DNA from 2 places in the Acidovorax sp. KPB24-03 genome. Region 1 is predicted to be linked to the other one. Evidence: predicted binding sites of a transcription regulator. Region 1 holds the regulator's gene; the other holds the start of a gene.

What was found. Region 1 encodes FNR, which switches genes on or off when oxygen is low (the NO sensors DNR and NnrR bind a similar motif). Its sites were predicted from a motif close to TTGATNNNNATCAA; they were not measured.
Region 2: the regulator FNR is predicted to act here: its motif matches at 2,768-2,781, upstream of azu (azurin).

Annotation. Positions count from the first base shown of each region.
Region 1 is NZ_BAAJYR010000285.1:300-4,382, forward strand. It holds gene hemN (oxygen-independent coproporphyrinogen III oxidase) at 1-1,315, opposite strand, end outside; gene fnr (fumarate/nitrate reduction transcriptional regulator Fnr) at 1,493-2,212, shown strand; gene AC27KI_RS19250 (hypothetical protein) at 2,244-2,537, opposite strand; gene AC27KI_RS19255 (FixH family protein) at 2,583-2,867, opposite strand; partial or broken gene ccoG (cytochrome c oxidase accessory protein CcoG) at 2,953-4,083, opposite strand, start outside.
Region 2 is NZ_BAAJYR010000018.1:29,032-34,446, forward strand. It holds gene AC27KI_RS04935 (helix-turn-helix domain-containing protein) at 1-166, opposite strand, end outside; gene AC27KI_RS04940 (YjfB family protein) at 300-515, opposite strand; gene AC27KI_RS04945 (dihydrolipoyl dehydrogenase) at 615-2,027, opposite strand; gene AC27KI_RS04950 (IMPACT family protein) at 2,126-2,713, opposite strand; gene azu (azurin) at 2,900-3,352, shown strand; gene AC27KI_RS04960 (hypothetical protein) at 3,484-3,693, shown strand; partial or broken gene AC27KI_RS04965 (YgiQ family radical SAM protein) at 3,861-5,415, shown strand, end outside.

The sequences.
Region 1 (4,083 bases):
CGCCGCGCACGAAGAACCAGCCCATGGCCGTGACCTCGATGCCTTCCTGGCCGAGCACGACCAGGCCCTGCGCCTGCAGGTCCTCCAGTGCCTGCAGTTCGGTGGCGAAGTACTGCCGGAAATCGATCAGCCACGCCTGCTCCACCGGCTCGAACAGCACCTCGCCCTGGCACATCAGCGCCATGATGACGGAGCGGCGCACCAGGTCGTCGCGCGTGAGCGCCAGGCCCCGCACCACCGGCAGGCGCCCCTGGTTGATGAAGTCGTAGTACTCGTCCAGCGTCTTGGCGTTCTGGCTGTAGGTGGCGCCCACGCGGCCGATGGCCGACACGCCCAGGCCGAGCAGGTCGCAATCGGGCTGGGTGCTGTAGCCCTGGAAGTTGCGGTGCAGCCGGCCCTGGCGCTTGGCCACGGCCAGGGCGTCGCCCGGCAGCGCGAAGTGGTCCATGCCCACATAGACGTAGCCGGCGTCCTGGAACGACCGCAGCGATTGCGACAGCATGGCCACCTTCGACGCCGCCAGCGGCAGATCCGCCGGCACGATGCGGCGCTGCGGCTTGAAGCGCTCGGGCAGGTGGGCGTAGGCATACAGCGCGATGCGGTCCGGCCGCAACCGGCCCACCTGCTCGAGCGTGCGCTCGAAGGACTCGGGTGTCTGCCGCGGCAGGCCGTAGATCAGGTCCACGTTGATGGACTCGAAGCCCAGCGCACGCGCGCTGGCCACCAGGTCGAAGACCTGGCTGGCCGGCTGGATGCGGTGCACGGCCTTCTGCACTTCGGGGTCGAAGTCCTGCACGCCGAAGCTCAGGCGGTTGAAGCCCAGCTCCGCCAGCAGCGCCAGCCGGCCCGCGTCCACCGTGCGCGGATCGATCTCGATCGAATACTCGCCGCCGGGCGCAAGCGTGAAGCTGCGCTGGAGCATGGCCATCAGCGACCGCAGGCCGTCATCCGACAGGAACGTCGGGCTCCCCCCGCCCAGGTGCAGCTGGCTCACCACCTGGCCCACGCCACACTGGGCCGTGTGCAGGTCGATCTCGCGGCTGAGATAGCGCAGGTACACCTCGGCCCGCTCGGGGTGGCGGGTGATGATCTTGTTGCAGGCGCAGTAGTAGCACAGCGACTCGCAAAAGGGAATGTGCACATACAGCGACAAGGGCAGTGCCTTGGCGGCCGACCCCAGGCGGCGCTGCTGCAGCGCGAGAACGTAGTCGTCCTGTCCGAAGGCCTCCACGAACCGGTCGGCGGTCGGGTAGGAGGTGTAGCGGGGGCCGGGCACGTCGAAGCGGCGCAGGAGTTCAGGGGTGACAGCGATCATGGGATTTCCTTGTGCCTGCCCAATGTGCCGCAGGCCCCGGGGGAAACCCTTGACCTGGGTCAAGGGTTCTGCAGGCGCACGCTGCCACAATTGATCCATGACAGGTGCCCGGCGTTCGCCCGGGCTCTACCACCCTGCCGGCCGCCCGCCCTCCCCTCACCACAAAGGCCTTTTCCCATGAATCCGCAAACCATCAAAGTGGCATGCTCGAACTGCAACCTTCGCGAGCTGTGCATGCCGCTGGGCCTGAACGATCAGCAACTGCAGCGGATCGACGACATCGTGGCCGTGCGCCGCAAGGTCAAGCGGGGGGCCACCCTGTTTCGCAATGGCGAGCCCTTCAGTTCGCTCTTCGCCATCCGCACCGGCTTCTTCAAGACGTGCGTGGCCACCGAAGACGGCCGCGACCAGGTCACGGGCTTTCAGATGGCCGGCGAGATCATCGGCCTGGACGGCATCGTCAGCGACCACCACACCTGCGACGCCGTCGCGCTGGAAGACGCCGAGGTCTGCGTCATGCCCTTTGACCGCATCGAGGAGCTGTCGCGCGAGGTCACGGCGCTGCAGCACCACGTGCACAAGATCATGAGCCGCGAGATCGTGCGCGAGCACGGCGTGATGCTGCTCCTGGGCAGCATGCGGGCGGAAGAGCGCCTGGCGGCCTTCCTGCTCAACCTGGTGCAGCGCCTGCATGCCCGGGGCTTCTCGCAGTCCGAACTCGTGCTGCGCATGACGCGCGAGGAAATCGGCAGCTACCTCGGCCTCAAGCTGGAGACGGTGAGCCGCACCTTCTCGAAGTTCGTCGAGGACGGCATCGTCGAGGTCAAGCAGCGCCACGTGCGCATCCTGGAGACCGCGGCGCTCAAGCGCATCGTGAACTCGCAGAACTGCCACTGAGCGGCCGGCCTGCGGCACCGGCGCTGGCATTTCATGCGCCCGGGTGGTGGCGCGCGCAGTCGGCGGGCCGGTCGGTCACGGGCACGGGGCAGCGGTTCAGTTCGAACGGCGACATGGCCAGCAGCGTGGTGAGTGCGCTCGACGCCATCGTCACCAGCCAGAAAGCGAAGAAGGCGATGGTGTAGACCCCCTCGCGCGAGAGCGCCAGCGGCTGTCCGAACCAGTGCATGTCCTGTGGGTCCACCAGGGCAAAGACCAGCATTTCCAGCACGCCCGCCATCAGGAAGGCGGGCCATGCAATCCACATGAGGCGTTGGGTCCACATTGCGCTTGTCTCCTCGTTTCGGGGGGTGGTGCGGACAGGCCGCCTTCAGCGCGGCTGGTCCTGCACGGGGGTGGCCGCATGGTTGCGCGCCTTCATGGCCGGGGCCAGGCTGTTCGGCGCGCCCTGCAGCGTCTTGTTGATCTCGATGCCCTGGCGGTAGTAGTCCTCGGCCACCACCGGGTCGGGGCGCACGACCGCCACCCACAGCGTGGTGAAACCCGCCACGACCACGATGGCCGGCCCGGCAATGACCATCCAGACGAAGCCGAACTTCCACCAGGGAGCGGCCGAAGGAAGGGGAGCCGGTGCGGCGGCGATAGGGGATGGCATGGTGTTCACTCCTGACAGGAAAAGAAGAAATGCGGTCGGAACAGCGGTCTGGCGCCTGAAACGGTGACGGTGTGGCCGGCGGCGCTCATCGCGGCACCAGGAAGACCGACTTCTCGGCGACATGGCCGCCCGAGCCCAGCGCCTGCACGTCGAACTGCACGGCATGCGATCCGGGCGGCGCGGAGCCGTAGGGGATCTGCAGGCGCACGGCCACCCAGCGGGACTCGGCCGCGCCGATCTCCACCTCGGCGTCGGACGCCACGCGCAGCCCCTGCAGCCCGCTCGCTCCGATGCGGTAGCGCTGGCCGGACTCGGTGGCATTCATGATCTGCAGGCGGTAGATGTTCTCCAGCTGCCCACCGGCCACGATGCGCGAGAGCGCGGCGCGGTCGCGCACCACGTCCACCTTAAGCGGCGTGCGCAGCACCAGGCTGGACAGCAGCCCCACGCACAGCGCCACCAGCAACGCGCTGTAGACCAGCACGCGGGGGCGCAGCACGCGGCGCAGCATCTGCGCCCGGCCCCAGCGAGCCGCCACGCCGTTCTGCGTGGAAAAGCGGATCAGCCCCCGCGGGTAGTGCATCTTGTCCATCACGGTGTTGCAGGCGTCCACGCACAGCCCGCAGCCAATGCACTCGTATTGCAGGCCGTTGCGGATGTCGATGCCCACCGGGCACACCTGCACGCACAGCGTGCAGTCGATGCAGTCGCCCAGGCCCCGGGCCTTGTAATCCACCGTCTTGGTGCGGGGACCGCGCGGCTCGCCGCGCGCGTCGTCGTAGGTGACGATGAGCGTGTCGCGGTCGAACATGGCGCTCTGGAACCGGGCATAGGGACACATGTACTTGCACACCTGCTCGCGCATGAAGCCGGCATTGCCGTAGGTGGCGAAGCCGTAGAACAGCACCCAGAAGATCTGCCAGCCGCCCTGCATCGCCAGGAGCTCGCCCGACAGTTGGCGGATGGGCACGAAGTAGCCCACGAAGGTGAAGCCCGTCCACAGCGCCACCGTGATCCAGAGGAACTGCTTGAGCGCCTTCTTGCGCACCTTCTCGAAGGTCCAGCCCCCGGCATCCAGGCGCAGGCGGGCGCTGCGGTCGCCCTCCACCCGGTGCTCGATCCACATGAAGATCTCGGTGTACACCGTCTGCGGACAGGCGAAAGCCGCACCACAGGCGCCCCCGCCACCGCGGTGAACAGGAACAGCGACATCGCG
Region 2 (5,415 bases), on a different contig from region 1:
GCACGCGGGCCATTTCCGTCAGGGTGGAATAGCGGGGGTCCAGGTCGCCCCCTTCGGTGCGCTGCACCGTCATGCGCGAGAGGCCGGCCCGTTCGGCCAGCTCCGCCTGGGTGAGCTGGCTGGCCTTTCGGGCCATGGTCAGGCTGTGGATCAGATCGTTGGTCATGATCCTGTTTATACTCTTTTTTGGCTAAAAGAGTATTCCAAGTTTCACCTGCCGGTGGTTTGGGTGAATCAAATCGCGGCTTTCACCATAAGACCGCCTCCCCGTAAAGCGCCGGCCCCTCAAGGCCGCCGGCTCAGGCGAACGTGTTGACCTGGGTGCCCAGCGCGCCGGAGGTGGCCAGTGCCGGTTGGGGCATCGATTGCTTCATCGACTCGATCAGCAAGGTGGCGGAGGCCTCCTGCGTGTCCAGCGCCTTTTTCAGCACCCGGATGTTCAGGGCATCGGAATTCTTCTGGCTGGCCATGGCCGTTGCGGTGTTGACGACCGACTGGGAAAGCGCGACATCCATGGGGTGCTCCTGTTGGGGCCTCGGGGCGAGGCGAAGGCAAAGACCCCTCCTTTTTCGGCACCCCCGCCCGGAACTGAAGCCCGGGCGGGTGCGGAATATTCAATCGAGTGCGCTGGCTCCATAGGCGGAGCAGGCCGACAGGTCAGAAGCGCTGCCGCTGGGCAGGTGCGAAGCCGCATCGCGCAGCGCGGTGCGCAGGCCTTCCTCCAGGACCGGGTGGTAGAACGGCATGCGCAGCAGGTCCTGCACCGTGAGCGACCGGTCGATGGCCAGCGCCAGCAGATGCGCTAGGTGCTCTCCGCTGGGGGCGCAAAGCTCCGAGCCCAGGATGCGGCCGCTTTCGCGCTCCGCATACACGTTCAGGCGGCCCTGGTTGTGCTGCGCCACGCGCGCGCGGCCCTGGCGGGAGAAATTCACCGAGCCCGTCACGAATTCGCCTTCTTTCAGGTCCTTCCAGGCCTGGCCGATCACCGCCGCGTTGGGCTGGGTGAACACGATGGACAGCGGCGTGCGCCGGCGAAAGCATTGCGGCTCGGGTGCCATGGCGTTCAGTGCGGCCATGTGGCCCTCGTCGGAGGCCTCGTGCAGCAGCGGCCGGCGGTCGTCGGCATCGCCGGCCATGAACACGGGCAGGTCCGCGATCTGCATGGTGCGCGCATCCACGGGCGGCTTTCCGTGCGCGTCCAGGGGGATGCCCAGGGTATCGAGGCCGAGGTGTTCGATGTTCGGCCGCCGCCCCATGGCCGCCAGCACCTGGTCCACCACCACCGTGGTGCTGCCGTTGCTGACTTCGATCCCGCCCGGAACTTCGCGCAAGCGGGCCTCCTCGCCCACGCTGACGACGAATTCGTCTTTCAGCACGCCCTGGAGCGCACCGAGGATGTCGGGATCGGACAGCCCGGCCAGCGATGGCCCGGTCGAGAACGCCGCCACTTCCACGCCCAGCCGCGACAGGGCCTGCGCCAGTTCCGCGCCCAGCGGTCCCAGCCCGATGACCGCCATGCGCGGCCCCAGGGTGGGCTGCTCGAAGAGGGTGTCGGTGGTCAGGATGCGGTCACCGAACGCCAGCCATTCCTCGGGAATGATGGGGCGCGAGCCGGTGGCGATGATGACGCTGCGGGCATGGTAGGTCTTGCCTCCCACTTCCACCGTGCCCGGGCCGCGCAGCCGCGCGTGGCCCGAAATGCCCTGGTCGCCGACCGCCGATGCCTTCTCGGTGCCCGCCACGAACTCGTCGCGCAGGGCGCGCACGCGCTCCAGCACGGCAGGCATGTCGACGGAGAGGCCGTCCCCGCCGCGCAGGCCGAAGGTGTCGAATGCGTGGCGCCGGTGGTAGGCGTTGGCCGCTTCGATCAGCATCTTGGAGGGCATGCAGCCCACCCGCGCGCAGGTGGTCCCCCAGGGGCCATCGTTGACGATCCGCACGCGGTCGGTGCGTTTGCGAACCTCGCGCAACGCGGCAAGGCCTGCCGATCCCGCGCCGATGATGATGGCGTCCAGGGGTGGGCTCATGGGTCGATCTCCTCAGGGGTGGCGAATGGCTGAGTGTCCCCGGGCCGCAGGGTGGGGCCTGTAGGTGCAGGGCACTTTCGGCGCAGGCGATGGCGGCGCTACGGCGCGATCCAGCCGATCCGGCCCTGGCAGGCGTCGTTCAGCCGCTGCACGAACGCCGCCTCCTGCGGCTGAGGCAACTGGATGCGCACGGCCACCAGCGAGCCGTGGGCCACCTCGCCCAGCGTGGCGCCGGCCGCCTCGACCTCGCGGCGCACCAGGCCCTCCAGGGCGTAGGGCACCTCGCACTGCAGCACCACCATGCGCTGCAGCGGCACCTTCTCGGCCGGCAGCAGCGCCTGCGCGATGGTGTCGGTGTAGGCCCGCACCAGCCCGCCCGCACCCAGCTTGACGCCGCCGAAATAGCGCACCACGGTGGCCAGCACGCCTTCGAGGTCTTGGTGGCGCAGCACCTCCAGCATCGGCCGGCCCGCGGTGCCGCCGGGTTCGCCGTCGTCCACCGCGGCCGACTGGCCGCCCGCCAGCAGCGCCCAGCAGACGTGCGCGGCACCGGGGTGCTGCTGCCACAGCGCATCGACGGTGGCCTGGGCCGACGCGCGGTCCGCCATGGGCTGCACGCAGCCGATGAACCGGCTTTTCTTGATGACCAGTTCGCTGTGGGTGGGGGTTCGCACGGTGTAGGGCATGGGCGGCGGAGCTTAACTGCACGCCGGCTCCATGGACGGCGTTCGGCACAAGGCTTGATGCACCTCAAGGCGCTGCAGGGGCCCCGCGCATACGCTCCCTGCATCGCGCTGTTGCTTCGCCCGGCTGCATGGAGCAGCCCGGCAACGCCAGGCGCAAGCACCTGTTTTATGAAGAAGGAAGACCTCATGGCAAACCACTGGAAATTCGCGGCGCTGGTCCTGGTATTGGCGGCTGGCCCCACCTGGGCCGCCGACTGCACGGCCGAGATCGAAGGCAACGATGCGATGCAATTCAACAAGGCGACCCTCGCGGTGCCGCAAAGCTGCAAGCAATTCACCGTCAAGCTCAAGCACGTGGGCAAGCTCCCGAAGACCGCCATGGGCCACAACTGGGTGCTGAGCAAGGCCGCCGACCTGCAGGCCGTGGCCACGGACGGCATCGCTGCCGGAGCCACCAAGAACTACGTGAAGGACGCGGACGCCCGGGTGATCGCGCACACCAAGATCGTGGGCGGCGGCGAGAGCGATTCGGTGACGTTCTCCACCCAGGCGCTCAAGGCCGGCGAGTCGTATGCCTATTTCTGCTCCTTTCCCGGCCATTCCGCGCTGATGAAGGGCACGCTGACGCTGGCGAAATAACCCTTCGCTTCCCGACGGTGTGGCCGTTGGCACACAAAGGGCTCCCTTTTCGGCGGGCCCTTTTTCGTTGACACGAAACAGTCACCCCGCCGCCATACGCTGGCGGCAACCCCGCATGAAAAGGACCCGCCATGCTTGCCGCTGCGCTGACCCACGTGATGAACGCCATGGTGTTTCCCGCTGCCCTGGCCGGTGCCAACGGGCCGGGCCGCGTGGAGGAGGGCGCCTTGGCCGCTATTCCTACCGCCTGGACCGCCAGGGCCACCGCACTGCACTCGCCCTACGGCGAGCCGCCCGCACCGGATCTGGACCAGCGGGTGCGTGCCTCCGGCGAATGGTGACGGGCCGATCGGGGCCCGCCACGCCGCGCACCGAGACCGCCGCCAGGCCGCTCGCCACCCGCGGCTGACCCCCTGCGGCGCAGGGCGCGGGCACGCGCCTTGGCCCTCGGTTTCGACAGGAAAGGCCCAAAAGCCTAAAATCGCGGCTTCCCCACGCCTTGCCCTCCATGAACGCCCCCGTTGACGTTTCCTTTTTCGCGCGCGCCGCGAAGCCGCTGACCAGCTATCGCCCGTATTGGGCGAAACGCTTCGGCACGGCCCCGTTCCTGCCCATGAGCCGCACCGAGATGGAGCGCCTCGGCTGGGACAGCTGCGACGTGATCCTGGTGACGGGCGATGCCTACGTCGACCACCCCAGCTTCGGCATGGCCGTGATCGGCCGCACGCTGGAGGCGCAGGGCTTTCGCGTGGGCATCATCGCCCAGCCCGACTGGCAGAGCGCCGATGCCTTCAAGGCCCTGGGCCGCCCCAACCTGTTCTGGGGCGTGACGGCGGGCAACATGGATTCCATGATCAACCGGTACACCGCCGACCGGAAGATCCGCAGCGACGACGCCTACACTCCTGGCGACGTGGGCGGCAAGCGCCCCGACCGCGCGGCCATCGTGTACAGCCAGCGCTGCCGCGAGGCCTACAAGGACGTGCCCATCGTGCTGGGCGGCATCGAAGGCAGCCTGCGCCGCATCGCCCACTACGACTACTGGAGCGACAAGGTGCGCCGCTCCATCGTGGTGGACGCCAAGTGCGATCTGCTGCTGTACGGCAACGCCGAACGCGCGCTCGTCGAAGTGGCCCACCGCCTGGCCGCGCGCGAGCCCGTGGAGCAGATCACCGACGTGCGCGGCACCGCCTTCGTGCGCCGGTCCGACGACGAAACCGGCCAGGGCTGGTTCGAAATCGACTCCACCAGCGTGGACGAGCCCGGCCGCGTCGAGGCGCACGTCAACCCCTACATGACGACCAGCGAGCAGGCCGCCGCCCAAGGCAGCACCTGCAGCAAGGAGGATGCTCCTGATTCGATAGCATCCATGCCAATGGATACTAGGGCGCAAGGGCAAAATGGCTCGAAATCCGCCGAGCCCAACCCCGCCATCCAGCCGATGCTGTTCGTGGCCAACCCGAACCTCAAGGCCAAGCTCAAGGTGCCGCCGCGCGAACGCAGCGTGATCCGCCTGCCCAGCTACGAGCAGGTCAAGAGCGATCCGGTGCTCTATGCCCACGCCAACCGGGTACTGCACCTGGAGACCAACCCCGGCAACGCCCGCGCCCTGGTGCAGGCCCACGGCGAGGGCCCGACGGCGCGCGATGTGTGGATCAACCCGCCGCCCATCCCGCTGACCACGGCCGAGATGGACTACGTGTTCGATCTGCCCTACGCGCGCGGCCCGCACCCGAGCTACGCCGACGAGAACGGCAGCCACGACGGCGCGACCAAGATCCCGGCGTGGGAGATGATCCGCTTCAGCGTGAACATCATGCGCGGCTGCTTCGGCGGCTGCACTTTTTGCTCGATCACCGAGCACGAAGGCCGCATCATCCAGAGCCGCTCCGAAGATTCGATCATCCAGGAGATCGAGGACATCCGCGACAAGGTGAGCGGCTTTACCGGCACCATCTCCGACTTAGGGGGCCCCACGGCCAACATGTACCGGCTGGGCTGCAAGAGTCCGGAGATCGAGGCCGCGTGCCGCAAGCCCAGCTGCGTGTACCCGGGCATCTGCC